Regions from separate parts of the Streptomyces luteireticuli genome, predicted to be linked through region 3. Evidence: riboswitches for the same ligand, from Rfam matches in the RefSeq annotation. Region 3 holds a riboswitch; each other region holds the start of a gene.
The links. A riboswitch is a leader RNA that binds a small molecule or an ion and turns the genes downstream of it on or off. The one in region 3 is predicted to bind thiamine pyrophosphate.
Positions count from the first base shown of each region.

Region 1: another riboswitch for thiamine pyrophosphate. It lies ahead of thiC (phosphomethylpyrimidine synthase ThiC); the one in region 3 lies ahead of thiO (glycine oxidase ThiO).
Region 2: another riboswitch for thiamine pyrophosphate. It lies ahead of AB8735_RS27055 (thiamine ABC transporter substrate binding subunit); the one in region 3 lies ahead of thiO (glycine oxidase ThiO).

Region 1 covers NZ_CP167927.1:4,435,486-4,445,030, reverse strand. The annotation lists gene AB8735_RS19770 (metallophosphoesterase) at 1-705, shown strand, start outside; gene AB8735_RS19765 (hypothetical protein) at 897-1,730, shown strand; gene AB8735_RS19760 (Bro-N domain-containing protein) at 1,883-2,785, shown strand; gene thiC (phosphomethylpyrimidine synthase ThiC) at 2,924-4,726, opposite strand; TPP riboswitch at 4,721-4,855, opposite strand; gene AB8735_RS19750 (YibE/F family protein) at 4,917-6,422, shown strand; gene AB8735_RS19745 (hypothetical protein) at 6,467-6,667, shown strand; gene AB8735_RS19740 (SPFH domain-containing protein) at 6,837-8,357, shown strand; gene AB8735_RS19735 (SsgA family sporulation/cell division regulator) at 8,354-8,800, opposite strand; gene AB8735_RS19730 (DUF5326 family protein) at 9,295-9,516, opposite strand.
Region 2 covers NZ_CP167927.1:5,984,264-5,993,808, forward strand. The annotation lists gene frr (ribosome recycling factor) at 1-190, shown strand, start outside; gene AB8735_RS27045 (phosphatidate cytidylyltransferase) at 190-1,284, shown strand; gene rlmN (23S rRNA (adenine(2503)-C(2))-methyltransferase RlmN) at 1,364-2,470, shown strand; TPP riboswitch at 2,506-2,610, shown strand; gene AB8735_RS27055 (thiamine ABC transporter substrate binding subunit) at 2,606-3,694, shown strand; gene AB8735_RS27060 (ABC transporter permease) at 3,745-5,358, shown strand; gene AB8735_RS27065 (ABC transporter ATP-binding protein) at 5,355-6,374, shown strand; gene AB8735_RS27070 (hypothetical protein) at 6,518-7,447, opposite strand; gene AB8735_RS27075 (hypothetical protein) at 7,606-8,817, opposite strand; gene AB8735_RS27080 (ABC transporter ATP-binding protein) at 8,799-9,536, opposite strand.
Region 3 covers NZ_CP167927.1:2,637,298-2,646,842, reverse strand. The annotation lists gene AB8735_RS11160 (class II 3-deoxy-7-phosphoheptulonate synthase) at 1-228, shown strand, start outside; gene AB8735_RS11155 ((2Fe-2S)-binding protein) at 395-664, shown strand; gene bfr (bacterioferritin) at 854-1,342, opposite strand; gene AB8735_RS11145 (sulfite oxidase-like oxidoreductase) at 1,518-2,141, shown strand; gene AB8735_RS11140 (deoxyribonuclease IV) at 2,185-3,042, opposite strand; gene pknB (Stk1 family PASTA domain-containing Ser/Thr kinase) at 3,042-5,012, opposite strand; gene AB8735_RS11130 (thiazole synthase) at 5,093-5,896, opposite strand; gene thiS (sulfur carrier protein ThiS) at 5,899-6,111, opposite strand; gene thiO (glycine oxidase ThiO) at 6,120-7,292, opposite strand; TPP riboswitch at 7,291-7,403, opposite strand; gene AB8735_RS11115 (NAD(P)/FAD-dependent oxidoreductase) at 7,531-8,733, shown strand; gene AB8735_RS11110 (Rv2175c family DNA-binding protein) at 9,152-9,517, shown strand.

The sequences.
Region 1 (9,545 bases), 1.8 Mb from region 3:
CTGTGGTTCCTCGGCGACTTCACCGACCGCGGCCCGGACGGCGTCGGCGTCATCGACCTGGTCATGCGGCTCTCCGCCGAGGCCGCCGCGGCCGGCGGCTACTGCAAGGCCCTGATGGGCAACCACGAGCTGCTGCTCATCGGCGCCAAGCGGTTCGGCGACACCCCCGTGAGCTCCGGCGCCGGCACGGCCTCCTTCCAGGCCGCCTGGCTGCTCAACGGCGGCCAGCGCACGGACATGGAGCGCCTGGAGGACCACCACCTCCAGTGGATGTCCCGGCTCGACGCCATGGCCGAGGAGGACGGGCACCTGCTCGTCCACTCCGACACCACCGCCTACCTCGACTACGGCGACTCCATCGAGGCCGTCAACGACGCGGTGACCGAGGCGCTCCAGCGCAACGACCCGGACGAGTGCTGGGAGCTGTTCCGCAAGTTCACCAAGCGCTTCGCCTTCCGCGACGAGGCGGGCGGGATGGCCGCCCGCGAGCTGCTGGAGACCTACGGCGGCAGCCGTGTCGTCCACGGCCACAGCCCCATCCCGTACCTCCTCGGCGAGGTCCCGGGCGAGGAGGCGGACGGCGAGGAGAGCGCGCCCGTCGTGGACGGCCCGCACCTCTACGCGGACGGCCTCGCCCTCGCCATGGACGGCGGGGTCACGATGGCCGGAAAACTGCTGGTGGTGCAACTCCCACTGGCCGGCTGAGGGTTCACCGCGCCGGACGCGGGCATGGGTGGAGTTCCACGGGGAGTTCCACCGCCGCGGGGGAATTCGCGAAACGCACTGTCACCCCGCACCGGTGCGGCTCTACCATCGGCTTATCCGTAGCAGGCTCTCCTCCGTTTCCGCCCGCTGCCGGCGCCGCCCGCGCCAAGGGCCCTACGGAGCATCGGGGGATGCACATGAACAGCGCTCCGCACCTACTGGCCGAGGACCGCCCGGAATTCGAGCGGATCCTGGACCTGGCGCTGCGTTCGGCGAACCGCGACCCGGAGATCGGCACGCTGCTCGCCGCGTCGGGGCAGCGCCTCGACACCGAACAGCTGCGCCTCATGGCCGTCCAGGCCATGGCCGCCATTTCCGCCTGCGCCATGACGGAATACCGGAACTTCGTCCGGGCGCGGGAGGAGCTGCGCAACCGGTCCGCCGAGGGCCGCGGCGAGACCGCGGACGACGCGGCGGACGACGGTTCCGGGGGCGCGGGGGCCGCCGCGATGCTCACCGTGCTGGCCCCGGTCCTCGCGGGGATCGCCGCGCTCCTGTTCCTGATCATCGGGTACGCACTGAAGGCCGTCGGGACGGAGGGGGCCGTGTCCGGCCCGATGGTCACCGTCGGCTGGTGGTTCGCCGGTCTGACCGCCGCCGCGGCGCTGGTCGCCATGGGAGCGCTGCTGTTCACGGCGGTGCGCAACGGCCGCCCCGGGGCGGGTGGGCCGGGAGGGCCCGGCGACGGCCTCGACGCGGAGGCGGAGCGCGCCCGGGAGATCTGGCACGACGCCCTGCTCCGCCGCGGCGTCCTGCCCTTCCTCCGCGAGACACTGGCCAACTCCGCGACGCGGCCCGGCGTTCCGCACGGCCGGGAGCCGCACGAGAGCCACAGCCGGCTCGGCTATACACCCCCCGGTTTCTCCAGCCACGAGGACAGCCCGAGCCCGCACACCCGGCCGAGCTTCACGAGTCCGGACTTCACGAGTCCGGAGTTGGGCGGGCAGGAGCGGCGGAGGGAGTGAGGGCGGTACGCCGGGAGGTCTTTTACCGTTCACGAATCGCCCGGCGCAGGAAATTCACCTGAACCACCCTCCATAGGGCGAACGTCCGTTTATGCACGGGCAATTGGCGCGGGGGGCTGGCCTACGGTCCGGTGGTGGAGGTGATGCTCATCATGAGCGCACAGAACATGCCGCCGAACCGGTCGGCGGAGCAGCAGGACGCCATCGACGTCAACGACTTCGTCTACGCGGCGACTGGAGCACGGGTCCGGCGGTTGACGTTGCCGGACGGAAGTCACTGGTTCCCGGCGGCCGACGTAGCGGGCGAACTCGGATACGCGAACACACGGGCCGCCCTCAGCCAGCACGTGCCCGACGAGTTCTCCATGCGGCTCGACGAGCTTGCTCAAGGTGTAACTGGGAGCGACACCTTGCGCAAACATGCAGGTCACGGGCTTCAGAGGTCGATGAGGATGGTGAATCTGCAGGGTCTGATCCGGCTGGTGAACGGCTGCACAAAACCGGAGGCGGAGCCGTTCAAGCGGTGGGTGACCGAGGTCATCGTCACCATCCAGCGGGACGGCTCGTACCACTTGGAGAAGGCCGAAGTTCAGACGTCGGCCGCCCCTGCGTACGCCGTACCGCACCAAATGGCCGACGTACTCGCGCGGTTGGAGGAGCGCAATCTCCAGCTCATCGAGGAACTCGCCGCCGTACGACGCGAAGCGGCCCAGGGGCGAACGGAGGTCATCGAGGTACTCCGGGACATCGCGGACCGTCTTCCCTCCGCACGGTCGTCCGAGGCGCCACGTCCCCGCGTGACAGCGGAGTCGGTACTCAGCGGCTGGCGGTCCAACAACCTCGTGATCACCAACGACATCTGGGCCGTTGGCGCGTACATCCTCCCTGCCATCATCGAGCGCGGCGAGGCGGGCTATCCGCTGGACGCGATCGCCGCCCGCACCGGACTGTCCGTCCACCGCGTCCATGACTCGCTGCGGATGATGCAGAAGCGGGGGTGCATCCGGCAGACCGGCATGCGAGGCGACGGGACTCCCGTCTACGCGCTCAAGTAGCGGAGACGACGGGTCGGGCCCGAAGTCACAAATCCAAGTTGCGGCTTCGGGCCCGCCCGAACTGTAGCGGTTCTTTCCCCCGCTGCCTGCGGAAACGTCGAGACCATAACGTCCAGTTACGGTCTCGACAACTCTCACCTACTCCGCCAACGGCAAATACACCCGATTCCCCGCCTCCGCGAACTCCCGCGACTTCTCCGCCATCCCGGCCTCGATCTCGGCCGCCCCCATGTCCCCGCCGTGTTCCCGGCGGATGTCCTGCGAGATCTTCATCGAGCAGAACTTGGGACCGCACATCGAGCAGAAGTGCGCCGTCTTCGCCGGCTCCGCCGGGAGCGTCGCGTCGTGGAAGGCGCGGGCCGTGTCCGGGTCGAGGGCCAGGTTGAACTGGTCCTCCCAGCGGAATTCGAAACGGGCGTCCGAGAGGGCGTCGTCCCATTCCTGGGCGCCGGGATGGCCCTTGGCCAGGTCCGCGGCGTGCGCGGCGATCTTGTAGGTGATGACGCCGGTCTTCACGTCGTCACGGTCCGGCAGACCCAGGTGCTCCTTGGGCGTGACGTAGCAGAGCATCGCCGTGCCCCACCAGGCGATCATCGCGGCGCCGATGCCCGAGGTGATGTGGTCGTAGGCCGGGGCGACGTCCGTGGTCAGCGGGCCGAGGGTGTAGAACGGGGCCTCCTCGCAGATCTCCTGCTGGAGGTCGATGTTCTCCTTGATCTTGTGCATCGGGACATGGCCCGGGCCCTCGATCATCGTCTGGACGTTGTGCCGCTTGGCGATGGTGTTGAGCTCGCCCAGGGTCCTCAGCTCGGCGAACTGCGCCTCGTCGTTCGCGTCCGCGATGGAGCCGGGGCGGAGGCCGTCGCCGAGCGAGTACGTCACGTCGTAGGCCGCGAGGATCTCGCAGAGCTCCTCGAAGTTCTCGTAGAGGAACGACTCCTTGTGGTGCGCCAGGCACCACGCGGCCATGATCGAGCCGCCGCGGGAGACGATGCCGGTCTTGCGGCGGGCGGTCAGCGGGACGTAGCGCAGCAGGACGCCGGCGTGGACGGTCATGTAGTCCACGCCCTGTTCGGCCTGCTCGATGACCGTGTCCTTGTAGATCTCCCAGGTGAGTTCCTCGGCCCTGCCGTCCACCTTCTCCAGTGCCTGGTAGAGCGGCACCGTGCCGATGGGAACGGGCGAGTTGCGCAGCACCCACTCACGAGTGGTGTGGATGTTGCGCCCGGTGGACAGGTCCATCACCGTGTCCGCGCCCCAGCGGGTGGCCCAGGTCATCTTCTCGACCTCCTCCTCGATGGAGGAGGTGACGGCCGAGTTGCCGATGTTGGCGTTCACCTTGACCAGGAACTTCTTGCCGATGATCATCGGCTCGGTCTCGGGGTGGTTCACATTGGCAGGCAGCACGGCGCGCCCGGCCGCGATCTCCTCGCGGACGGTCTCCGGGGAGACGCCCTCCCGGAGGGCGACGTACTCCATCTCCTCGGTGATCTCCCCCCGCCTGGCGTAGGCGAGTTGGGTCACGGCGGCGCCGGAGCGCCCCCGGCGCGGCAGCCGGGGCCGGCCCGGGAAGACCGCGTCGAGGTTCCTGAGGCCGCCGCGCGGCGAGGTGTGCTTGATGCCGTCGTCCTCGGGGCGCACGGGCCGCCCCGCGTACTCCTCGGTGTCGCCGCGCCCGATGATCCAGTTCTCGCGCAGCGGCGCGAGGCCCCGGCGGACATCGGTGTCGACGGCCGGGTCCGTGTACGGGCCGGAGGTGTCGTACAGGCGGACGTCGCGGCCGTTGGTGAGGTGGACCCGGCGCACCGGGACCCTCAGGTCCGGGCGGGAGCCGGTGACGTAGTCCTTGTGCCAACCGATCTGTCCGGTCTGCCCGTTTCGCTCCCCTGCCTGCCCCTCGACGGACGGGTCGGCAGACGTGCGTGCGTCCTGCGTGGTCATGAGACCGTAACTCCCTACGCCGGCATTACCCGGTAACAGGTTCGGCGGTCGACGCAGCGGTTCCCGTACCGTTCGTACGGAGGTCAGCGCCCTCTCAGCCCGGTGCTCCGAGCTCCCGCGATTGCAAAGGTGCCACAACGCTAGCGCCTTCCCGCGCCGGAGGGCCAGAGGGGGTTGCGATGATCGGGCGATGAGCACCAGCGATCCACTGCCGCCCCCTCGGCAGCCCTCCCCCGGCCAGGGACGTCACGGCCGGGGGAACAACCGTGGGAACGCCCCTGAGGACGGCCCCGGGAACGGCCAGGAGCACGGCAGCCGTGGACACGGGCACGCGCACAGCCATGGACACAGCCATGGACACGGCCATGGGCATGGGCACGGGCATGGGCACAGCCATGGCCCGGCCGCGCCCGTCTCCGCGCATCTGCGCAAGGTGATCGCGGCCGTGCTGATCCCCTTCGCCGCCGCGGTCGCGGTGGGGCTCGTCGTGCTCTGGCCGGGGGGCGCGCCGCCGCACCAGCACACCGGCGTCGGCCTCGACCAGCACATGGAGTCGGGGCGCGTGGTGAAGGTGGAGGAGACGGATTGCGCCACCCCCGGTACGGGTCAACCGGGGCAGGCAGGCCGGCCGGGACAGGCGGGGGCGCAGGGACAGCAGGGGGCGACGGGTCCGGGCGCCGCCGAGCGGAGTTCCTGCCGGTCGGCGGTCGTCGAGGTCACCTCCGGTCCGGACAAGGGGCGTTCGTTCACCGAGGTCGTGCACCCCGGCGCGCCGCGGCAGTACACCGTGGGGCAGCGGGTCGTGCTCGCCTATGCGCCCAAGGCGCCGGAGAACCTGCGCTATTCGGTCACGGATGTGGACCGGGACGTGCCGATGGCCCTGCTGGCCGGGATGTTCGCCCTGGCGGTAGTGGTCATCGGACGGCTGCGCGGAGTCTTCGCGCTGGTGGCCCTCGCCATCAGTTTCGGGGTGCTGACGCTGTTCATCCTGCCGGCCGTGCTCCAGGGTTCGGACCCGCTGCTGGTGGCCGTGGTCGGCGGCAGCGCGATCATGCTGATCGCGCTCTACATGTGCCACGGCCTCAACGCCCGTACGTCCGTGGCCGTTCTGGGGACGCTCACCTCGCTGCTGGTCATCGGCCTGCTGGGGGCGGGGTTCATCGACTGGGCGCACCTGACCGGCAATACCGACGACCAGACGGGCCTGGTGCACGGCCTCTATCCGGGGATCGAGATCAAGGGACTGCTGCTCGCGGGGATCATCATCGGTTCGCTGGGCGTGCTGGACGACGTGACGGTCACCCAGACCTCCGCGGTGTGGGAGCTGAAGGAGGCGGACCCGCACGCGAGTTGGCGGAAACTGTACGGTGCGGCGATGCGCATCGGGCGGGACCATATCGCCTCTGTCGTCAACACGCTCGTGATGGCGTACGCCGGTGCGTCACTGCCGTTGCTCCTGTTGTTCTCGATCGCGGACAGCGGGGTGGGCACGGTGGCCACGAGCGAGGTGGTGGCCGAAGAGATCGTGCGGACGCTGGTCGGCAGCATCGGCCTGGTGCTCTCGGTACCGGTGACGACGGTGCTGGCGGCGCTCGTTGTCAGTGCCGACCGGCACACTGTGACCACGGGTTCCCGCCCCGCGGCGGGGGGCCGTGCGAGGTCCGGGGGAGGACGACGCCGCCGGGCACGGCGATGAAGGCGCGGCGATGAGGATGCGGCGACGTAGGCGGGGGGGCTGCCGTGATCGGCGAGTTGGGCAGGGTGACGGGTGCGATCGGCCCCGGGCTGGTCGGGGAGGTGATGCTCCGGGTGCGCGGCGGCGCCGAGGCGTTCCTGGCGTACGCGGCGGAGGAGGGCGAGCGCATGTCCCCGGGCACGCTGGTGGTGGTCGTGGAGCACCAGCCGCCGCGCACGGTGTACGTGACGGCGGCCTATCGCTGAACCGCGGGCGGCACCGGAGCCGTCGTAGCGCACGGGACGTGCGACGCACGGGACATGTACGGCAGCCCGTGGGTCCACGAGGACGAGGGGGGAACGGGACGTGTTCATCGGAATCCTGGCGGGGGCCGTGGTCGTGGCCGTCGCCGTCGTGGTCGGGCTGTTCAAGCTGATGTGGAGGGTCGCCGAGCCGAACGAGGCGCTGGTCATCTCCGGTTCCAGGCACCGTGTGGAGGGCCTCGGCGAGGGGATGGGCTTCCGGATCGTCACCGGGCGCGGCACGCTGGTGCTGCCCGGTGTGCAGGTGGTCCGCAAGCTGTCCCTCGATCTCAACGAGGCCGAGCTGAATGTGGATTGCGTGACGAACCAGGGCATCCCGCTCAAGGTTCACGGCGTGGTGATATTCAAGGTCGGCGACGACTTCGTCTCCATCGCCAATGCCGCCCGCCGCTTCCTCGACCAGCAGAGGCACATGCCGGAGCGGGTGCACAACGTGTTCGCCGGGCATCTGCGCTCGATCGTCGGCGGCCTGACCGTCGAGGACATGATCCGCGACCGGGAGCGGCTGACGGGCGAGACCCGGGCGGCCTCCGGCACGGAGATGGAGAAGCTGGGCCTGATCATCGACTCCCTCCAGATCCATGAGATCCAGGACCCCACCGGCTACATCAAGAACCTCTCCGCGCCGCACGCCGCGGCGGTCCAGCGGGACGCCCGGATCGCCCAGGCGGCGGCCGACCGGGCGGCGACCGAGGCGGAGCAGCAGGCGGCGGCCCGGATGGCGGAGGCCACCCGGGACAGCGAGATCCTCCAGGCCGGCTACCAGGCCGAGCGGGACAGCGCGGCCGCCAAGGCCCGGCAGGCCGGTCCGCTGGCGGAGGCGGCGGCACGGCAGGAGGTCGTGGTCCAGGAGACGCGGGTGGCGGAACTGGCCGCCCAGCGCCGTGAGCAGCAGCTCCAGGCCGACGTCCGCAAGCCGGCCGACGCCGCGGCGTACGAGACGCGCACGCTGGCGGAGGCCGACCGGGACGCCCGGATCTCGGCGGCGCAGGCCCAGGCCCGGGAGACGGAGCTGGCGGCCGCGGCCGAGGCGACCCGGGTGAAGACGGCGGCGGCCGCGGAGGCGGAGGCGACCCGGGCGACCGGCGAGGCGACGGCCGCGGCGGGGAAGGCGCGGGGGCTCGCCGAGGCGGAGGCCGCCCGGGCGAAGGGGCTGGCCGCCGCGGAGGCGGTCCGGGCCCGCGGACTCGCGGAGGCCGAGGCCATCAAGGCCCGCGCGGCGGCCCTGGCGGAGAACCAGGACGCGGTCGTCGCCCAGCAACTGGCGGAGAACTGGCCCGAGATCGTCCGCGCCGGTGCCGAGGCGTTCGGGAACGTGGACCACATGGTGCTGCTGAACGGCGCCGACGGGATGTCCGAGTTGTTCGCCAAGGCGCTGACGATGGGCGGTACGGGCCTGGGGCTGGCACGGCAGCTGCTCTCGGCGATGAACGACGGCGGCAACAGCGGCGGTGACGGCAGCGGCGGCGGTGACGGCCGGAGCGACCGGCGGTCGGCGGACGGGCGGCCCGGCGGTGGGGCCGGCGTCCCGGCCCGGGGCCCGGCACCACGCGCCGAGCGGGTGCCGGTCGAGGAGCCCGGGGAGCCCGCCGGGCGGCCGGCCGGGGAGGGCGGCGCCGGACCGGGCCGCTAACCGGCGTTCTGCCCTTCGGTGTTGCCGGCGAGGATGCTGTCGAGCGCCGCCGCCAGGTCGTAGTCGAAGTCGGCGACCGAGCGCTCCTCGCCGAGCGGGGCGACGCGGTCGGTCCGGTCGAGGAAGGCGACCAGCGGCGCCGCTCCGGCCCGGAACAGGGCGCCTTCGCCGCCCACTTGCAGACGGATGAAGACGTCCGAGAGGTGCTGCGCGGAGGCGGGGGCGATGTGCACATCCCCCTCGCCGGAGGGCTGACTCAGCCCGTCGAGCAGCAACTCCCTTGCGAACGCCCAGGTCACCGGGGCATCACCGGGCAGGTGAAAGGTGAACTTCACCGCATAGGGATCGCTGCTGTCATAGGCCAGCTCCACCGGGATACGGAAGGACAGCTCCTCGGAGACGAGGAACGTCATGATCACTTCTGCCTGAACTGTGTCGCGCATCGCCCAATGCCCCGTCTTTGTCGGTTTGGCCGGGATTGGATCCTCATGGCCCTACTCATGACGCCATAGTCTGACAACAACGCCCTGCGGATCACAAGGAGTGATTTTTCAGTTACTGATAGAGATCGAGTGGGAGCTTACGGCTCTTCGACTCTGGAGCGTAGCGACTCGACTACGGGGCGGAGTCGTTCCGCCGGATTCCGGGCGGACACAATCCGAGAACTGGCCAAAGTGGCGGCGCCCGTCGCGGGGCGGCGACGAGGGCGGCAAAGAGGCGGTGCGCAGCGGCGCGACGCCGGGGACAGGGGCTTCGGCGGGCCTACTCCTGCCCCTCGCAAACCGGTTGGAATCACAGCGGGACGGGCAGGAGGGGCGTAAATCACGCCCCTCCTCGCACACTCGGTGCCGGGGTGAACGAGCCGTACCGGCTGACGGAAGAAGTTACTCCCCGCGTCCCGCTTCGTTGAGTTGACGAATTCGCCGGACCGACCGGCCTACCAGTCGCCGCCCTTCGACGACGAGGAGCCCGTGAACTTCTTGACGACGAAGACCAGACCGCCGACGAGGGCCACCAGCAGCAGCGCCTTGAAAAGGACGTCGACGACGAACCCGAGCACGCTGACGATCAAGCTGCCGAACACCACGCACACGAGTACCGGGATGGCGATCCACTTCACCCACCACGGCAGTCCCGCGAGTATCCCCTTCTGAGCCATGTCGTTCCCTGCTCTCCGCTTCGCGCATC
Region 2 (9,545 bases), 3.3 Mb from region 3:
CGCGAAGGTCTCGATCCGCTCCATTCGCCGCAAGGCCAAGGACGCCCTGGACAAGCTCGTCAAGGACAAGGAGTCCGGCGAGGACGAGGTGCGCCGCGCGGAGAAGGAGCTCGACGACACCACCGCGAAGTACGTGGCGCAGGTGGACGAGCTGCTCAAGCACAAGGAAGCCGAGCTGCTCGAGGTCTGATGAACGACGCATCCTGGGGAACCCCGTCGCGCGCCGGGCAGTGGGGGGCCGCCGACCGGGTCCCCCCGTTCCCGGCGGGTCCCGTGGGCGAAGCGGCCGTGGCGGCGCAGACTCGCCCCATGCCGATCGTGCCCGACGCAGGCGGAGACCAGGACGACCGTGATCAGGGGGCCGCGCACCTCGGTGGCCCCCTGTTCCGCGACGAACGCGACCGAGGGGAGCCCGACATCCGGCCGCAGGAACCCGCCGCCCCCGCCCCCCAGGCGCCCAAGGCGGGCAAGAAGAGCGCGGGACGTGACCTGCGTGCCGCGATAGGGGTGGGACTGGGCCTCGGCGCGGTCATCGTCGCCTCGCTGTTCATCTACAAGCCCGTCTTCCTCGGTGTGATCGTGATCGCCGTGGTCGTCGGGCTGTGGGAGCTGACCTCGCGGCTCGCCGAGCGCAAGGGGATCAAGGCGCCCTTGGTGCCGCTCGCCATCGGCGGTGCGGCGATGACCGTCGCGGGGTACGTCAACGGCTCCGAGGGCGCATGGGTCGCCATGGCCTTCACGGCGCTGGCCGTGCTGGTGTGGCGGATGACCGAGCCGCCGGACGACTACCTCAAGGACGTCACGGCGGGCATCTTCGCCGCGTTCTACGTGCCGTTCCTGGCCACCTTCGTGGCCCTGATGCTGGCCGCGGACGACGGTGCCTGGCGGGTGCTGACCTTCCTGATCCTCACGGTGGTCAGCGACACCGGTGCCTACGCGGTGGGCTGGCGCTTCGGCAAGCGCAAGCTCGCGCCGCGCATCAGCCCGGGCAAGACCCGCGAGGGCCTGGTCGGCGCGGTGCTGTTCGCCATGGCGGCGGGCGCGCTGTGCCTGCAGTACCTGATCGACGGCGGGCAGTGGTGGCATGGTCTGCTGCTGGGCCTCGCGGTCGCGGTCAGCGCCACGCTGGGCGATCTCGGCGAGTCGATGATCAAGCGTGACCTGGGCATCAAGGACATGGGCCGGCTGCTGCCGGGCCATGGCGGGATCATGGACCGTCTGGATTCGCTGCTGCCGACGGCACCGGTCGTGTGGCTGTTGCTGGTGGTGTTCGTAGGCGCCTGAGCTGCGGTTTTTCCTCGACGGGGTCCGTCGTCCACAGGACGGCGGGCCCCGTCCGCGCATCTGCGACACTGGATGCATCATGCCTAAGCCCGGAGAACTGACTTTCGTCGCCCCCCGCGGAGCCAAGAAGCCCCCGCGGCACCTCGCCGACCTCTCGCCCGCCGAGCGCAAGGAGGCCGTCGCCGCCATCGGCGAGAAGCCCTTCCGGGCGAAGCAGCTGTCCCAGCACTACTTCGCGCGGTACGCCCACGACCCGGCCCAGTGGACCGACATCCCGGCCGCCGCGCGCGAGAAGCTCGCCGGCGAGCTGCTGCCGGAGCTGATGACCGAGCTGCGCACCATCTCGTGCGACGACGACACCACCCGCAAGACCCTGTGGCGTCTGCACGACGGCAAGCTCGTGGAGTCCGTCCTGATGCGCTACCCGGACCGGGTCACCATGTGCATCAGCTCCCAGGCCGGCTGCGGCATGAACTGTCCGTTCTGCGCCACCGGCCAGGCCGGGCTGGACCGCAACCTGTCCACCGCCGAGATCGTCCACCAGATCGTGGACGGCATGCGCGCCCTGCGCGACGGCGAGGTGCCCGGCGGCCCGGCGCGGCTGTCCAACATCGTCTTCATGGGCATGGGCGAGCCGCTGGCCAACTACAAGCGCGTCGTCGGCGCCATCCGCCGGCTGACCGACCCCGAGCCGGACGGCCTGGGCCTGTCGCAGCGCGGCATCACCGTCTCCACCGTCGGCCTCGTCCCGGCGATGCACCGCTTCGCCGACGAGGGGTTCAAGTGCCGCCTCGCCGTCTCGCTGCACGCCCCGGACGACGAGCTGCGCGACACCCTCGTCCCGGTCAACACCCGCTGGAAGGTCCGCGAGGTCCTGGACGCGGCCTGGGAGTACGCGGAGAAGTCCGGCCGCCGGATCTCCATCGAGTACGCGCTCATCCGCGACATCAACGACCAGGCGTGGCGCGGCGACCTCCTCGGCCGGCTCCTCAAGGGCCGCCGGGTGCACGTCAACCTCATCCCGCTCAACCCCACGCCGGGTTCGAAGTGGACGGCCTCGCGGCCGGAGGACGAGCGGGCGTTCGTCGAGGCGATCGCGGCCCACGGCGTGCCGGTGACCGTCCGGGACACGCGCGGCCAGGAGATCGACGGCGCGTGCGGCCAGCTGGCCGCCACGGAGCGCTGAGCCCCCGCACTGGTACGGTGCATTCGCACAAATGAACATTCCGACAGGGGAGCGCCTCGGCGCTGAGAGTGCGGCACGGCCCGCAGACCCTCGGACCTGATCCGGTTAGTACCGGCGTAGGGAGTCAGCACCACCATGAACACCACCCTCCGGCGTGCCCTGGGCGCGGCCGCCGTCGCCGCGCTCGCCCTCCCGGCGCTCGCCGCCTGCGGGAGCTCCGGCGGCTCGAAGGAGTCCGACGGCGGCAAGACGGTCACCCTGGTCTCGCACGACTCGTTCGTCGCCTCCAAGCAGGTGCTCGACGAGTTCACCAAGGAGACCGGCTACAAGGTCTCCGTGCTCAAGAGCGGGGACGCCGGGCGGGCGGTCAACCAGGCGATCCTCTCCAAGAGCCACCCCCAGGGCGACGTGTTCTTCGGCGTGGACAACACGCTGCTCTCCCGCGCGCTCGACAACGGGATCTTCGCCTCGTACGAGGCCAAGGGCCTGGACCGGGTCCCCAAGGACCTCCAACTCGACGCAGGCGAGCACCGGGTGACGCCGGTCGACACCGGTGACATCTGCGTCAACTACGACCGCGCCTACTTCGCGGACCACAAGCTGGACCCGCCGAAGACCCTCGACGACCTGGTGAAGCCGGAGTACAAGGGCCTGTTTGTCACCGAGAACTCCGCGACCTCCTCGCCGGGGCTCGCCTTCCAGCTGGCCACCGTCGCCAAGTACGGCGACGAGGGCTGGCAGGACTACTGGAAGAAGCTCAAGGAGAACGGCGTCGAGGTCGTCGACGGCTGGGAGCAGGCCTACAACAACCGCTTCTCCGGCTCCGCCGCCGGCCGGAAGGCCAAGGGTGACCGGCCGCTCGTCGTCTCGTACGCCTCCAGCCCGCCCGCCGAGGTGCTGGACATGAAGGACAAGCCCAAGGAGGGCCCGACCGGCGTCGCGACCGGGACGTGCTTCCGGCAGACCGAGTTCGCCGGGCTGCTCAAGGGCGCGAAGAACGCCGAGGGCGGCAAGGCGCTGCTCGACTTCCTGCTGAGCCGGAAGTTCCAGGAGGACATGCCGCTCAGCATGTTCGTCAAGCCGGTGAACCCGGACGCCAAACTGCCCGAGGTGTTCACCGCGTACGGCGCGAAGGTCGACTCGCCCTGGACGCTCGCCCCCGAGAAGATCGCGAAGAACCGCGACCAGTGGGTCAAGGCATGGTCCTCGCTCGTCCTGAAGTAGCCGCACCGAAGGCCCGGGGGACCCGGAGGACGGCGGTCCGGCTCGGGCTGATGGCCCTGCCGCTTGCCTTCTTCGGGGTCTTCTTCGCCTACCCGGTCGCCGCGATCGTCTCGCGGGGCCTGAAAGCCGACGGCCGTTGGCAGTTCGGCCGGATCGGCGAGGTGGTCACCGACCCGGCGACCGCCCATGTCCTGTGGTTCACCACCTGGCAGGCGGCCGCCTCCACGGCGCTCACGCTGGCGCTCGCGCTCCCCGGCGCATATGTCTTCGCGCGCTTCGACTTCCCCGGCAAGGCGCTGCTGCGGGCGGTGGTCACCGTCCCGTTCGTGCTGCCGACCGTCGTGACCGGCTCCGCGTTCCTGGCCCTGCTCGGCCGCGGCGGGCTGCTCGACGAGCTGTGGGGCGTCCGCCTGGACACCACGGTCTGGGCGATCCTGATCGCCCACGCCTTCTTCAACTACGCCGTTGTCGTACGGACCGTGGGCGGTCTCTGGGCGCAGCTCGACCCCCGGCAGGAGGAGGCCGCGCGGGTGCTGGGCGCCGGGCGGTTCGCCGCCTGGCGCCGCGTGACACTGCCCGCGCTGGCCCCGGCCGTGGCCGCCGCGGCGCTCATGGTCTTCCTCTTCACCTTCACCTCCTTCGGCACCGTGCAGATCCTCGGCGGACCGCGCTACGCCACGCTGGAGGTGGAGATCTACCAGCAGACGGCCGAGCTGCTCGACCTGCCGACGGCCGCGGTGCTCACCCTGGTGCAGTTCGTCGCCGTCGCCGTGCTGCTGCTGGTGCACGCCCGGACCGTGCGCCGGCGCGAAGCCACTCTGCGGCTGGTGGACGCGCGCCGTACCGCGCGCCGGCCGCGCGGGGCGGCCCAATGGGCGCTGCTGGCCGCCGTCCTGACGAGCGTGGTGCTGCTGGTCCTGCTGCCGCTCGTGGTGCTGGTGCTGCGTTCCTTCGACGGGCCGGACGGCTATGGCACGGTCTTCTACCGCGCCCTCGCCTCCGCCGGGGACAACGGCGGCACGTTCGTCGTCGCCCCGCTGGAGGCCATCGGCAACTCGGTCTCCTACGGCCTGGCCGCCACGGCGATCGCCGTCGTCGTCGGGGGACTCGCCGCGGCCGCCCTCACCCGGCGTGAGGGCTTCCTGGTCCGCGGCTTCGACGCGCTGCTGATGCTGCCGCTGGGCACCTCGGCGGTCACGGTGGGTTTCGGCTTCCTCATCGCCCTGGACGAGCCGCCGCTGGACCTGCGGACGTCCTGGATCCTCGTGCCGCTCGCCCAGGCGCTGGTGGGCGTGCCGTTCGTGGTCCGCACCATGCTGCCCGTGCTGCGCGCGGTCGATCCGCGGCTGCGGGAGGCCGCGGCGGTGCTGGGCGCGTCCCCGCTGCGGGCCTGGCGGGAGGTGGACCTGCCGATGGTCGGCCGGGCGCTGGCCGTCTCCGCGGGGTTCGCCTTCGCGGTCTCGCTGGGCGAGTTCGGGGCGACCGTCTTCATCGCCCGTCCCGACAGCCCCACGCTGCCCGTCGCCGTGGCCCGGCTGCTGGGCCGGCCCGGGGAGCTCAACTACGGGCAGGCGATGGCCCTCAGCACCGTTCTGATGCTGGTGTGCGCGGTGGCGCTGCTGGTGCTGGAGCGTGTACGCACCGACCGTACGGGAGAGTTCTGATGTTGCGCCTGCGGGGCGTCACCGTCCGCTTCGGCGACCGGACGGTGCTGGACGCGGTGGACCTCGACGTCGCCGGGCACGAGACCGTCTGCGTGCTCGGCCCGAGCGGCAGCGGCAAGTCCACGCTGCTGCGGGTCGTCGCCGGGCTCCAACCGGCGGACGCCGGGCAGGTGTTGCTGGAGGGCGAGGACCAGCGCGGGGTGCCGGTGCACCGGCGCGGGGTGGGGCTGATGTTCCAGGACCACCAGCTCTTCCCGCAGCGGGACGTGGCCGGGAACGTCGCCTTCGGGCTGCGCGCCCGGGGCGTCGGACGGGCGTCGGCCGCCCGTACGGTCGACGAACTGCTCGACCTCGTCGGCCTGCCCGGGGCCGGACGGCGGGCCGTAGCGGCCCTGTCCGGCGGCGAACAGCAGCGCGTGGCGCTGGCGCGGGCGCTGGCCCCCAGCCCGCGGCTGCTGATGCTCGACGAGCCGCTGGGGCAGCTCGACCGGAGCCTGCGCGAGCGGCTCGTCGTCGAACTGCGTTCGCTGTTCGGCCGGTTGGGTACGACGGTGCTGGCCGTGACGCATGACCAGGGAGAGGCGTTCGCCCTCGCCGACCGTGTGGTGATCATGCGGGACGGGCGGATAGCGCAGACCGGGACGCCGCTGGAGGTCTGGCGGCGGCCGGCCTCGGAATTCGTGGCCCGGTTCCTCGGGTTCGAGAACGTGGTCCGGGGGACGGTGGGCGGCGGCGTCGCCGACACGGTGTGGGGGAAGGTGCCGGTGCCGGAGGGGACGGCGGAGGGGGCGTGCGGGGTGCTGGTGCGGCCGGGGGGTGTGCGGTTCGCGCCGGACGGCGCGTTGGCGTGCGAGGTCGTGTCCCGGACGTTCCGGGGGGACCATGTCGCGGTGCGACTGCTTCCGGTGGGCGGGGGGCCCGAGTTGGAGGCGTCGTGCGCTTTGGGCGACGCGCCGGAGGCGGGTGTGCGGGTGCGGGTCGCTTTCGCCGCTGAGGACGTGGTGGTTCTCCCCTAGCCCTCCCCCAGAGGGGGCACCCCCATTTCACCGTTTCTTCGCGCTCCGCGCGGGTGCAACGCGGCTGCGCCGCGTTCGTCCTCAAACGCCGGACGGGCTGGATTTCGCGCCCGGCGCGAACCCAGCCCGTCCGGCGTTTGAGATCAACGCGTCGGCGCAGGCTCCGGTTTGCCCGCTTCGGCCGCCGCGGGCGTCACCCCATGGCTGTCCGGCTCGCCGTACCACGCCACCGCGACCGCTCCCGCCACCGCGAGGATGAAGCCCAGCACGGCCATCCACGCGTACCCGTGCCGCGACGCGTCGCCGAGCAGCAGCACGCCGATGATGCCGGGCAGGATCGTCTCGCCGACGACGAGCGCCGCCGTCGCGCCGTTGACCGAGCCGATCTGCAGGGCGACCGTGTGCAGGTACATGCCGACGATGCCGGAGATGAGGATCGCGTACAGCGCCGGGTCGGCGAGCAGGGACGGGATGTCGAAGGGGTCGATGCCGTCGAGGATGCGGACGCCGACGCCGATGGCGCCGAAGCCGAGGCCGGAGAGCAGACCGGCCAGGATGGCCGCCTTGGAGCCCATCACACGGACGGCGAGGGTGCCGCCGCCCATCAGTACGACGGAGATGACCAGCAGCCACCAGTGCGTGGAGCGCGACGTCTCGCCGCTGCCCTCGTGGCCGGCGGCCGTGGCCAGCAGGACGAGCGCGGTGCAGACGACGGCTATCGAGGCCCACTCGGGCCGCTTGAGCCGGATGCCCAGCATCTTGACGCTGAGCAGCGCCGTGACGATGAGGTTGGCGCTGATGACCGTCTGGGAGAGGAAGAGCGGCAGCATGCGCGCGGCGAGCGCACCGAGGCCGAAGCCCAGGAAGTCCAGCACCGTACCGACCATGAACTCCCAGGTGACGGCCGCCTTCGCGGTGGAGGACAGGCTCGGTCCGCCGTGCTGGGTCACCCCGGTCGTGCTGGCCTTCGCGGCCTCCCGGAGCGCCGATTTGCGGGACCCCACGGCCTGTAGGACGGATCCCGTGCCGTAGCACGCCGAGGCCGCGACAGCCGTGACAAGGCCGATGATCACCAATAGCTCCGTTCGCCTGAATGAGCGCCTGCTCCTGATGCAGACGAACAAAACGGCCCCGAAGTTGCTTCGGGTCAAGAAGTGGTCAAGAAAACAGTGCGGAAAGGGCGCGCGGACCATGCCGCGCGCCCTGACGCCCCCTCAGCCGCCCGTCCGGTTCACCTCAGCAGCGGCAGCGCCGTCAGCTCGGCGATCACCCAGGTCAGCGGCGCCAGCACGGCGACCAGCACGGTCGTCCGCACGGCCGCCGCCCCGCGCAGCAGCGAGGCGGGGATCCCCAGCCGCAGCAGCGCCGTCGTGGTCTCGGACCGGATCTGCCGGGCGTCCAGCGCGGCGGTGATCGCGGTGGCCGTCACACAGGCCATGACCACGGCCGCCCCCAGCCCGGTGAGCGGGCCGAACGGCCGCGGTCCGGAGGGCTCCCAGGCGGCGCCGTACAGCTCGGCGGCGGCGAGCGCGCCCGAGGCGACCGCGCACAGGACGCCCAGCGGGCGTCCGATGCGCGTCGCGGTGTCCTGGAGCATCCGCCCGGCCAGCAGCCGCACCGGCCCCGGCCGCCCGGCCGCCACGGCCACCCCGCACCAGTGCGTCAGCCCCGGACCGGCCAGCACCAGGCCCAGCGAGGCCAGCAGCCAGCCGCCCAGCAGCCCGGGGGAGGCGGCGCCGTCCCGGCCGGGCAGCGCGAGCAGCCTGCCCGGCTCGGGGGCCGGCGCGTGCCCGACGTACGCCTCCAGCGCCAGGCCCATCGCGATGACGGCCGTGCCCCAGGGCAGACCGGCGTACGACGGCCGGTCGGGGGCCGGCGGGGCCGGCGCGGGACCGGCCTCCCCGCCCCCGGAGTGCGCCCCGCGCCGGCGCGGCTCGCGCGGACGCAGCGCGAGCGCGCAGGTGCCGGCGCCCACGACGGGCAGCAGCCCGAGGAGGGTCAGCGTCCCGGCCCACGGCAGCGCGTGCCCGCCGTCCAGCAGCCTCTTCGCGGTGCCGCTCAGCGGCGTCCCGCCGAGGTCTCCGCGCAGCTCCAGATAGACGAGGAGCGCGGCGCCGCTGCCCACGGCGCAGGACAGGGCCGTCGAGCCGGCCGCGAGCAGCGAGAGCCGCACCGGCCCCAGCCCGAGCGCGTCCAGCCCGTCGCGGGGCCGGGTGGCCGGGTCGGTACGGGCCACGGCCAGGGCGAACTGCACGGTCGCCGCGAACGGCACCGCGCACCACAGCAGCCGGACGACCGACTCCTCCGGCTGTTCCGGGTGCGCCACCGCATACCCGAGCGAGCACAGCAGCAGGAAGCCGACCCCCGCCGCGGCGACCGTGACCAGCACGCGCCGCAGCAGGACGAGCGGGTGCGCGCCGCGGGCTAGGCGGAGACTGAGCACGCGGCCCTGCCCTCCCCGTCGGGCGCGTCCGGTGCGGGGATGGCGCCGCCCCGGCGGCCGTCGGCGAGGCCGACCGCGCGGTCGGCGAGAGCGGCGCTCTCGTCGTCCAGCGTCGCCATGACGACGGTGATCCGGTGCGACCGCGCCGCCGTCGTGAGGGTCCGCAGGACCTGGGCCCGGTCGGCGCTGTGCAGCGGCGCGGCCGGATCGTCCGCGAAGACGACGGTGGGCTCGCAGGCCAGGGCGCGGGCGATGGCGATGCGCTGGCACTGCGCGCGGGAGAGCGTGCCCGGCCGTTTGCGGGCGCAGTCCCCGACGTCCAGGCGCTCCAGCCACTCCGCCGCCGCCTGCTTGGCCGCGCGGTGGCCGCTGCCGCGGACCAGCAGCGGCAGGGCCGCGTTCTCCCAGCCGGTCAGCTCCGGGACGAGGTGCGGCGCGCTGTCGATCCAGCCGAACCGCTCCCGGCGCAGCCGTTCGCGGGCGGGGCGGGAAAGGGTGTGCACGGGCGCGCTGTTGAACCACACCTCGCCCGCCTCCGGCACGAGCTGGCCGGAGAGGCATTTCAGGAGCGTGGTCTTCCCCGACCCGCGTGGTCCGGTGACCGCGAGGACCTCGCCTTCGGGGACGCCGATGGAGACGCCTGCGAGGGCGGGGGAACCGTTGTAGGAGTAGTGCAGGCCGCGTGCCCAGAGCACGTCGTTGTCCGGCGGGGCCACCATTTCGAGCAC
Region 3 (9,545 bases):
GACGAGGTCAAGGGCTTCTTCGAGGTCCACAAGGCGCTCGGCACCCACCCGGGCGGCATCCACGTCGAGCTGACCGGCGACGACGTCACGGAGTGCGTGGGCGGCGGCGACGAGATCTTCGTCGACGATCTGCACCAGCGCTACGAGACGGCGTGCGACCCCCGGCTCAACCGCAGCCAGTCGCTGGACCTGGCGTTCCTGGTGGCGGAGATGTACCGGGACCAGTAGTCCCGGCCCGGAGAGCACGGCCGAGGGGCGCGGATCGGTGATCCGCGCCCCTCGGCGTTGTGCGGGGCGGACCCGGGCAGGTAAGGTAAGGGTTACCTTCCTAATTGATCTTATTCCGATCGATTTCCGATCGATTCGATCCCTGACCCGGCGAGGCGGTGACCGCGTGTACGTCTGCTCGTGCTTCGGCATCACGGAGCAGCAGGTGCGTGAGCACGCGGAGCAGGGCCGGTGCACCCCGCGCCAGATCGCCTCGGCCAGTAAGGCCGGCACGGACTGCGGCAGCTGTGTGCGCCGGATCCAGTCGCTGCTCGGGCGGGGCACCTGCCCCCGCCGGGAGCTGGCGGACCGGGGCGAGCCTGGGGTGCTGAGCGCCGAGGTGGCGACGCTGCCGCGGCCGTCGCTCGCCGAGGACGGCACGGCGCGCGCCGCGTAGCCAGGGGGTGTCCGATGGGTCGGCACAGGCCCTGCGGCGCCCGGTACGGCACCTCGCCGCGTTGTCGCATCACCCGAGTACGCCCAGTACGCGGGTGATGCTCCGCCTTGCGATCCTCCCCCAGCTAACGCTGGGAGGTGCCCCCAGCACCGGACGCCGCAGGGCCCGCACCGACCCGTCGGACACCCCCTAGTCGGCCCCGCCGTTCTCCTGCTCGATGAACTGCGCCAGGTAGAGCGGCTCGCCCAGCTTCTCGATGAGTTCGAGCTGGGTGTCGAGGTAGTCGATGTGGTCCTCCTCGTCCGCGAGGATGGACTCGAAGATGTTCGCCGAGGTGATGTCGCCCTTGGCCCGCATGACCTCCACCCCGCGCCGGAGGCGGTCGATCGCCTCCACCTCCACCTGCCGGTCGGCCTGGAACATCTCGGTGATCGTCTGGCCGATGCGGAGGTGGAAGAGGCGCTGGTAGTTGGGCAGCCCCTCCAGGAAGATGATCCGGTCCGTGAGGGTCTCCGCGTGCCGCATCTCGTCGAAGGACTCGGCGCGGGTGTGCTGTGCGATCTTCGTCCAGCCGTGGTGCTCCTGCACTTTCGCGTGCAGGAAGTACTGGTTGATGGCGGTCAGCTCGCCCGTGAGCTGTTCGTTGAGGAATTCGATGATCTCCGGGTCGCCCTGCATCGAGCGGGCTCCTTCCTGAGGTGGGTGGCAGGTAGCGCGCATCCTTGCACCGGCCCCGGAAACCGTCCAGTAAGTGCACACTTAGTGGTAGTTGTCCGGAAAGTGGGCGGATAGCGGGGGAAGCCGGGGGAACCCCCGGTCATCACCACCCCACCAGGTCTGACACCATGGAGGTATGGGTCAGTCGGAAAGCCGCAAAGGGGAACATCTCCAGCTGCCTCCGGGGCAGCGTCTCCAGCGCGGCTGGCCGGTCACCCACTATGGGCCGGTGCCGAAGTTCCGACCGGAACGCTGGGAGTTCCGGGTCTTCGGCGCGATCGCCGACGGCGACAAGCACTGCTGGACGCACGACGAGTTCTCCGCCCTGCCGTACACGACGGTCGTCGCGGATCTGCACTGCGTCACCAAGTACAGCGTCCTGGGCGCGGAGTGGGGCGGCGTCGCCACCCGGACGATCCTCGAACTCGCGCCGCCCGCGCCGGACGTCACCCATGTGATGGTCTGGGCCGAGTACGGCTACAGCTCCAACCTCCGGCTGTCCGACTTCTCTTCGGAGCGCTCGATCTTCGCGACGCACAAGGACGGCGAACTCCTCACCGCGGAGCACGGGTTCCCCGTGCGGCTCGTGGTCCCGCATCTGTATGCGTGGAAGGGGCCCAAGTGGGTGCGGGGAGTTGAGTATATGAGGGCGGACCGGCGGGGCTTCTGGGAGGAGCGGGGCTACCACAACCTCGGGGATCCTTGGCGGGAGCAGCGCTACTCGTACCAGGAGGAGCCGGGGGACGGGCCGGAGTTGTAGGGGGTCTCTCCCCGGGAGGATCAGGGCCGGGGAGAGGGGAAAATCAGTCGTCCCGCAGGGACTTCAGGCGGGACACGTCCGTCGCGTGGCCCTCCACACCGCCCGGTGTCTCGATCGTCAGCGGGACGCCCGCCGTCTCCGGATGGGTGAAGAGACCGGCGAACGGCTCCGCCCCGATATGGCCGGAGCCGATGTTCTCGTGGCGGTCCTTGTGCGCACCCACCACGTCCTTCGAGTCGTTCGCGTGGATGAGGCCCAGACGCCCGGGGCCGACCACCGACACCAGTTCGTCCAGTGCCAGCTTCATCCCGCCGGGGGCGGACAGGTCGTGGCCGGCCGCGAAGAGGTGGCATGTGTCCAGGCAGACGCCCAGTTTCGGGTGGTCCGACAGCGCTTCGAAGTAGGGGCCGAGGTCCGCGATCCAGGAGCACAGGGACGCGCCCTGCCCGGCCGTCGGCTCCAGCAGCAGCCGCGGATCGTCGTCGTGCGTGAGCTCGTCGAGGAGCGGCAGCAGCCGCTCGTGGACCTGGGCGAGGGCCGTGTCGCGCGCCCGGCCGCCGGTGGCCGAGCCGGTGTGGACGACCACGCCGCGGGCGCCGATCGCCCGTCCCCGGCGGAGCGAGTGCCGCAGGGAGACGACCGACCGGTCGACCGTTCCGCCGTTGTCCGAGCCGAAGTTGATGAGGTACGGCGCGTGGACGTACGAGGGGAGGCCGCTCGCGCGGAACTCCTCGTCCTGCGCGGGATTCCCCGGCGGCGTCGCCCAGCCCCGCGGATTGGCGACGAAGACCTGCACGGCCTCGGCGCCGATCGACCGCGCGTACGGCAGCCCGGTCCGCGCCAGGCCGCCGGCCACGGGGATGTGCCCGCCCACGGGATTCCGGTCGCGCCCGGCCGTCATCAGAAGGCACCCTTCATCTTGATCGTGATCGTGTCGCCCCGGGCCGCCTTGTCGCCGGCCCGCACCGACTGGCTCTCCACGGAGTCCCGGGGGAAGAGGAACGGCTTGTCCACCCGGACCTGGAACCCCGCGTCCGTCAACGCCTTCCGGGCCTCGGACTCACTCTTCCCGGTGACATCCGGGACGGTGATCATCTCCTTGCCCTTGGACAGGGTGACGGCGATCGTGTCGCCCTTGGCCGCCTTGGCACCCGCCGCCGGGGACTGCTCGGCGACGGAGCCCTTCTCCCGCGGGGAGAAGACCTGGGCGTCCGAGACCTTGATCTGGAAGCCCTCGTCGCGCAGGGCCGCCGTCGCGTCCGCGACCGACAGACCGCTGACGTCCGGCACCTCCTGCGGAGCGCCCTTGCTGACGACCAGGGACACGGGTGTGTCGGGCCGGCGCTCCTCGCCCGCCCGCGGGTCGGTCGCGAGGACGGAACCCTGCGGGGTCTCGTCGCTGAACTGGGCGCCGACGTCGCCGACCGTCAGCCCCTCCTCGGCGATCTTCTTCTTCGCGTCGTCGAGCCGCATGCCCACCACATTGGGCACCTCGGCCCGCTCGGGGCCGCGGGAGACGGTGAGCGTCACCCTGCCCGTGTTGCGGATGCGCTCGCCCGGCCGGGGGTCGGTGGCGATCACATGGCCGCGCTCGACGGTGTCGCTGTACGCCTGCTTCGTCCGGACGCCGAGGCCGGCCGCGTCCAGCTTCTCCTCCGCCTTGTCCTGCGTCAGGTCCAGCACGGCGGGGACGGAGGTGAACTGGCCGGAGTTGACGTACCAGACGCCGGTGCCGGCCAGCAGCGCCAGCAGCACCGCGGCGACGATCAGCGCCACGCGCCGCGGGCGGCCGCGCAGGGCGGCGGTGAGCCGGGAGCGCACGGAGGACGCGGGCGGGGCCGGGGGCACCGGGGGGTGTTCGAAGCGGGCGGTGAGGTCGGACGGGGCGACCGGGTCCGTCGCCTGGGCGGGTACCGGCTGCTGCCCGGCGGCCGGGCGCGGCAGGACGCTGGTGCGGTCCTCCGAACCGGCGGCCTCCTCCCGGGCGGCGGCGGCCAGCGGCGGGCGGGCGTCCAGCTGTTCGTGCGTCAGCGCGTTGCGGGCGGCGCGGACCAGGCCCAGCATGCCCACCGCGTCGTCCGGACGCAGCCCCGGGTCGCGTGCCGTGGTGGTCGTCACCAGGTCGTCGAGCTCGGGCGCCAGGCCCGGGACCTCCTCGGAGGGCGACGGCACGTCCCGGTGCAGGTGCTGGTAGAGCACCTGGGCGGGGCTGGCGCCGCTGTGCGGCTTGGTGCCGGTGAGCATCTCGTAGAGGACGACGCCGCAGGCGTAGACGTCCGTGCGGGTGTCGGCGGTGCCGTGCTCGATCTGCTCGGGGGCGAGGTAGGAGACGGTGCCGAGGATCGACCCGGTGTTGGTCGCGCTGTTGGTGCCCACCGTCCGCACCAGCCCGAAGTCGGCGACCTTGACCCGGCCGTCGTCCCCGATCAGCACATTCTCCGGCTTCATGTCGCGGTGCACCAGACCCGCGCGATGGGCGGCGCCCAGCGCGGCCAGCACCGGCTCCATGATGTCCAGCGCCGCCCGCGGCTGGAGGGCGCCCCGCTCGCGCAGCACGTCCCGCAGGGTGCAGCCGGCGATGTACTCCATCGCGAGGTAGACGTACGCGCCGTCGGTGCCCTGGTCGTAGACGCCCACCACATTGGGGTGGTCGAGGCGGGCGGCGGACTTGGCCTCGCGGATGAAGCGCTCGACGAAGGCCGTGTCCGCGGCGAGCGCGGGGTGCATCACCTTGACGGCGAGCACCCGGTCCAGCCGGGTGTCCAGGGCGCGGTAGACCGTGGCCATGCCGCCGGCGGCCACCCGCGCCTCGATGCGGTAGCGGCCGTCGAGCAGCCGGTCGACGAGGGGGTCCGGCAGGGTCGTATCCACGGTCAACGAGTCTACGAGCCATCCAGGACGCCCCGTACGTCCGTACGTCCGTACGGGGCTGTCACCGTCTTTGCGGGAACTCAGCGGGCGCTGAACGCCGGGCGCTCCGGGTCCAGGGCCGCCAGCCCGGACACCGGCGACGACGCCTCCGCGAAGTGCCGGCGGGGGATGCGGCCCGCGCGGTGGGCCAGCCGGCCCGCCTCCACCGCGTGCCGCATCGCCTCCGCCATCAGCACCGGCTCCTGGGCCCGGGTCACCGCCGAGGCCAGCATCACCGCCGAACAGCCCAGCTCCATCGCCTGCGCCGCGTCCGAGGCGGTGCCGGCGCCCGCGTCCAGGATCACCGGGACGCCGGCCCGTTCCGTGATGAGCTGGAAGTTGTGCGGGTTGCGGATGCCCAGGCCGGAGCCGATGGGCGAGCCCAGGGGCATGATCGCGGCGCAGCCCGTGTCCTCCAGGCGGCGGGCCAGCACCGGGTCGTCGTTGGTGTAGGGGAGCACCGTGAAGCCGTCGTCCACCAGGATCTCGGCCGCGTCCAGCAGCTCTATCGGGTCGGGCAGCAGGGTGCGCTCGTCGGCGATCACCTCCAGCTTGACCCAGTCGGTGCCCAGCGCCTCCCGGGCCAGCCGCGCGGTGAGCACGGCCTCGCCCGCGGTGTAGCAGCCGGCGGTGTTGGGCAGCACCCGGATCCCGTGCCGCTCCAGCACGGAGAGCACGGAGCCGCGCACCGCGGGGTCGAGGCGGCGCATCGCGACCGTGGTCAGCTCGGTGCCGGAGGCCAGCAGGGCCCGCTCCAGCACGTCCAGGCTGGGCGCCCCGCCCGTGCCCATGATCAGCCGGGAGGTGAACGGGGTCCCGGCGATGGTGAGGATGTCGTCGGCCATCGTCAGCCCCCCTGCACGGCGGTGAGGATCTCGACGCGGTCGCCCTCGCCGAGCTCGGTGGCGGTCCACCGGCCGCGCGGGACGACGTGCTCGTTGACGGCGGCGGCCACTCCGCCGCGCGCGTCGGTGAACCCGGCCACCAGCGCGTCCAGGGTGGTGCCGCGCGCGACGGCACGCTGCTCCCCGTTGACGGTGACGGACAGGGTGAGGCTCATGGTGCCGGTCATGTGGACTGCTCCTGGAGGGACGGAGAGAAGCGCAGGGGGGAGAAGGGAAGGGCCTCGGCGGGCGGCCGCCCGCCGGTCAGCACCTCGGCCATGACGTCCCCGGTCAGCGGCGCCAGCAGGACGCCGTTGCGGTGGTGGCCGGTGGCGGTGTGCAGGCCGGGCAGGGCGGTCGGGCCGAGCAGCGGCGCGTTGTCCGGGGAGCCGGGGCGCAGCCCGGCCGTGGTCTCGACGAGCGGCAGCTCGGTGATCCCGGGCACCAGCTCGTGCGCGTCGCGCAGCAGCTCGTAGACCCCGCCCGCGGTCACGGTGGTGTCCCAGCCGAGCTCCTCGGTGGTCGCGCCGACGACCAGTTCGCCGTTCTCGCGCGGCACCAGGTAGACCTGCCCGCCGCGCACCACCGCCCGCACGGTGCGGGAGAGGAACGGGCGGTACGCCGCCGGGACGCGCAGCCGCAGTATCTGGCCCTTGACCGGCCGGACCGGGGGCAGCACCTCCTCCGGCAGCCCGGCCAGCCGGCCGCTGAAGCTCCCGGCGGCGAGCACCGTCTGGCCCGCCGTCACCCGGCCGCCGTCGGAGAGCTCCGCCCCGGTGACCCGGTCGCCGTTCCGGACGATCCGTACGGCCTCGGCGCGGTGGAAGGCCGCCCCGGCCCGCTCACAGGCCGTCAGCAGCGCCCCGGTCAGCCGCCGGGGGTCGGTCTGGTGGTCGCCGTCCACCCGCAGCCCGCCCTGGACGCCGGGCGCCAGCATCGGCTCCAGACGGCGGCACTCACGTCCCGTCAGCCACTGCGTTTCCAGGCCGCAGCGCTGCTGGAGCAGGTGCAGCTCGCGCAGGTGCGCCCGGTCGTCCGCGTCGAAGGCGACGGCCAGCGTGCCGCAGGCGCGGTAGCCGGTCTCCCGGCCGGCGGCCTCCTCCAGCTCGGCGGTGAACGCCGGATAGCGGCGCGCCGAGGCCAGGTTGAGGGCGAGCAGCTCCTGCTCGCCGTGGTGCAGTTCGGTGACGGGGGCCAGCATCCCGGCCGCGACCCGCGCGGCGCCGCCGCCGGGCGCCGGGTCGGCGACCGCGACGGACAGCCCGCGTCGGGCCGCCCGCCAGGCCGTGACCAGGCCGATGACACCGCCGCCGATCACCAGGACGTCGTACGTACTGCTTCGGGCAGAAACATGCATGGGCGTTCGAGCCCCTCCCTTCGCCGGCATGACCCGGATCAGGTTCGTACGGTCGGAGGCCGTCCAGCCTCCCTCTCAGCCCGGTCCGTCCGGGCTCCCGCGAGTGCTTGTGCACCGGCCACCCTAGTACGGGCCGTCGACCGGCCGGAAGACGGTGGGTGATCGTGGAACGAGGAGTCCCTCGCTTTCCACGGAGCGGGGATGCCACAGTGATCGGGTGAGTGACCATGACCACCAGATGAACGTCGTTATCGTCGGCGCCGGCATGGCCGGGGTGCAGACCGCCGTCGCCCTGCGCGAACAGGGCTGGGCCGGCCGCATCCGGCTGCTGGGCGCCGAGCCCCACCAGCCGTACGACCGGCCGCCGCTGTCCAAGGCCGTCCTGCTCGGCAAGGCGGAGGGTTCCGCCTTCGAGGTCGACTTCGCCTCCCTCGGCGTCGAGGTCGAACTCGGCGTCGAGGCCACCGGGCTGCGGGCCGCCGACCACCAACTGGACACCGCGCGCGGCCCGGTGGACTACGACGTGCTCGTCGTCGCCACCGGCGCGGAGCCGGTCCGGCTGCCCGGCAGCGAGGACGTGCCCGGCGTCCATCTGCTGCGCACCCTGGACGACGCGCAGCGGCTGCGCCCGCTGCTGGTCGAACAGCGCGGGATCGTCGCCGTCGGGGCCGGCTGGATCGGCGCGGAACTCGCCACCGCGGCACGGGAGGCGGGCTGCGAGGTGACCGTCGTCGAGGCCGCGGACCGCCCGCTGGCCGGCGCCGTCCCCGCGGAGGTCGCCGCGCACATGACCGGCTGGTACGCCGACGCCGGCGCCCGGCTGCTCACCGGGGCGCGGGTGGCGGCGCTGGAGGAGGGCGCGGTCGTGCTGGAGGACGGGACGCGGCTGTCCGCCGACGCGATCGTCGTCGGCGTCGGCGCCCGCCCGGCGACCGGCTGGCTGGCCGGCTCGGGGATCGAACTCGCGCCCGACCGCTCCGTCGCCACGGACGACCGGCTGCGGACGTCCCTGCCCGACGTCTACGCGGTCGGCGACTGCGCCTCCTTCCCGTCCGCCCGCTACGGGGAGCGGCTCCTCGTCCACCACTGGGACAACGCGCTCCAGGGGCCGAAGGCGGTGGCCGCGAACATCGTCGGCGCCGGGACGGAGACGGACGAGGGCGTCTACGACCCCGTGCCTTACTTCTGGTCCGAGCAGTTCGGCCGTTTCGTGCAGTACGCGGGTCACCATGCGGACGATGACGAGCTGGTGTGGCGCGGCGATCCGGCGGGTGCGGCGTGGACGGTGTGCTGGTTGCGGGGTGGTGTGCTGGTGGCGTTGCTGGCGGTGGGGCGGCCGCGGGATCTTGCGCAGGGGCGGAAGCTGATCGAGCGGGGGGCTGTGCTGGATCGGGGGAGGGTGGGGGATGCGGGGGTGCCGCTGAAGGCGGCTGTGGTGTGAGGGTTTGCCCCTGGCCCGCCCTTTCACCGTTTCTTCCGGGGGCTCCGCCCCCTCGGCCCGGCACCGCGCTGCCGCGCGGTGGGGCGGGGGCTGCGCCCCTGCTTCCGGGGCTCCGCCCCTGGCCCCCGTTTGTCGCGGCTCCGCCGCTCGTCCTCAAGCGCCGGACGGGCTGAAATTCGCGCCCGGGCGCACAAACCAGCCCGTCCGGCGTTTGAGGACTCCGCCCGGAGGGCGGACGGGGTCCGGGGTCTCCCCGGAAGAAACGGTGAAAGGGCGGGACCGGGGCACACACCCAGCCCATCCGGCGCCTGAGGACAGCGCCCACAGGGCGCTCCAGGGGCCCCGCCAGGGCAGCCGGACGGCTCGCCCGGGTCAACCCGGCTACCGGCTGTCAGTCCCGGATGGCAGGCTTGTCCCCGTGACCGAGATTGACGCAAAGATTGAAGCTCTCGTACCCGCCTGGCTCACCCTCCCCGACATCGCCGAAAGGTTCGGCGTCGAGGTGACGCGCGTGCGGCAGCTGGTCAAGGAAGGCCAGCTGATCGCGGTGCGCCGCGGTGAGAACCGAGCGCTCCACGTGCCCGCCGAGTTCATCGGCGAGGACAGGATCGTCAAGGGCCTGGCAGGGACCCTGACGCTCCTGAAGGACGATGGCTTCAGCGACGAGGAAATGCTGGAGTGGCTGTTCACTCCGGACCCGACCCTGCCGGGCACCCCGGTGCAGGCCCTGCGCGAGAATCGCGGGACGGAGGTGAAGCGCCGCGCCCAGGCGCTCGCCGTCTGACCCCGTCCCCGGCGGATGGCAGGCGGTG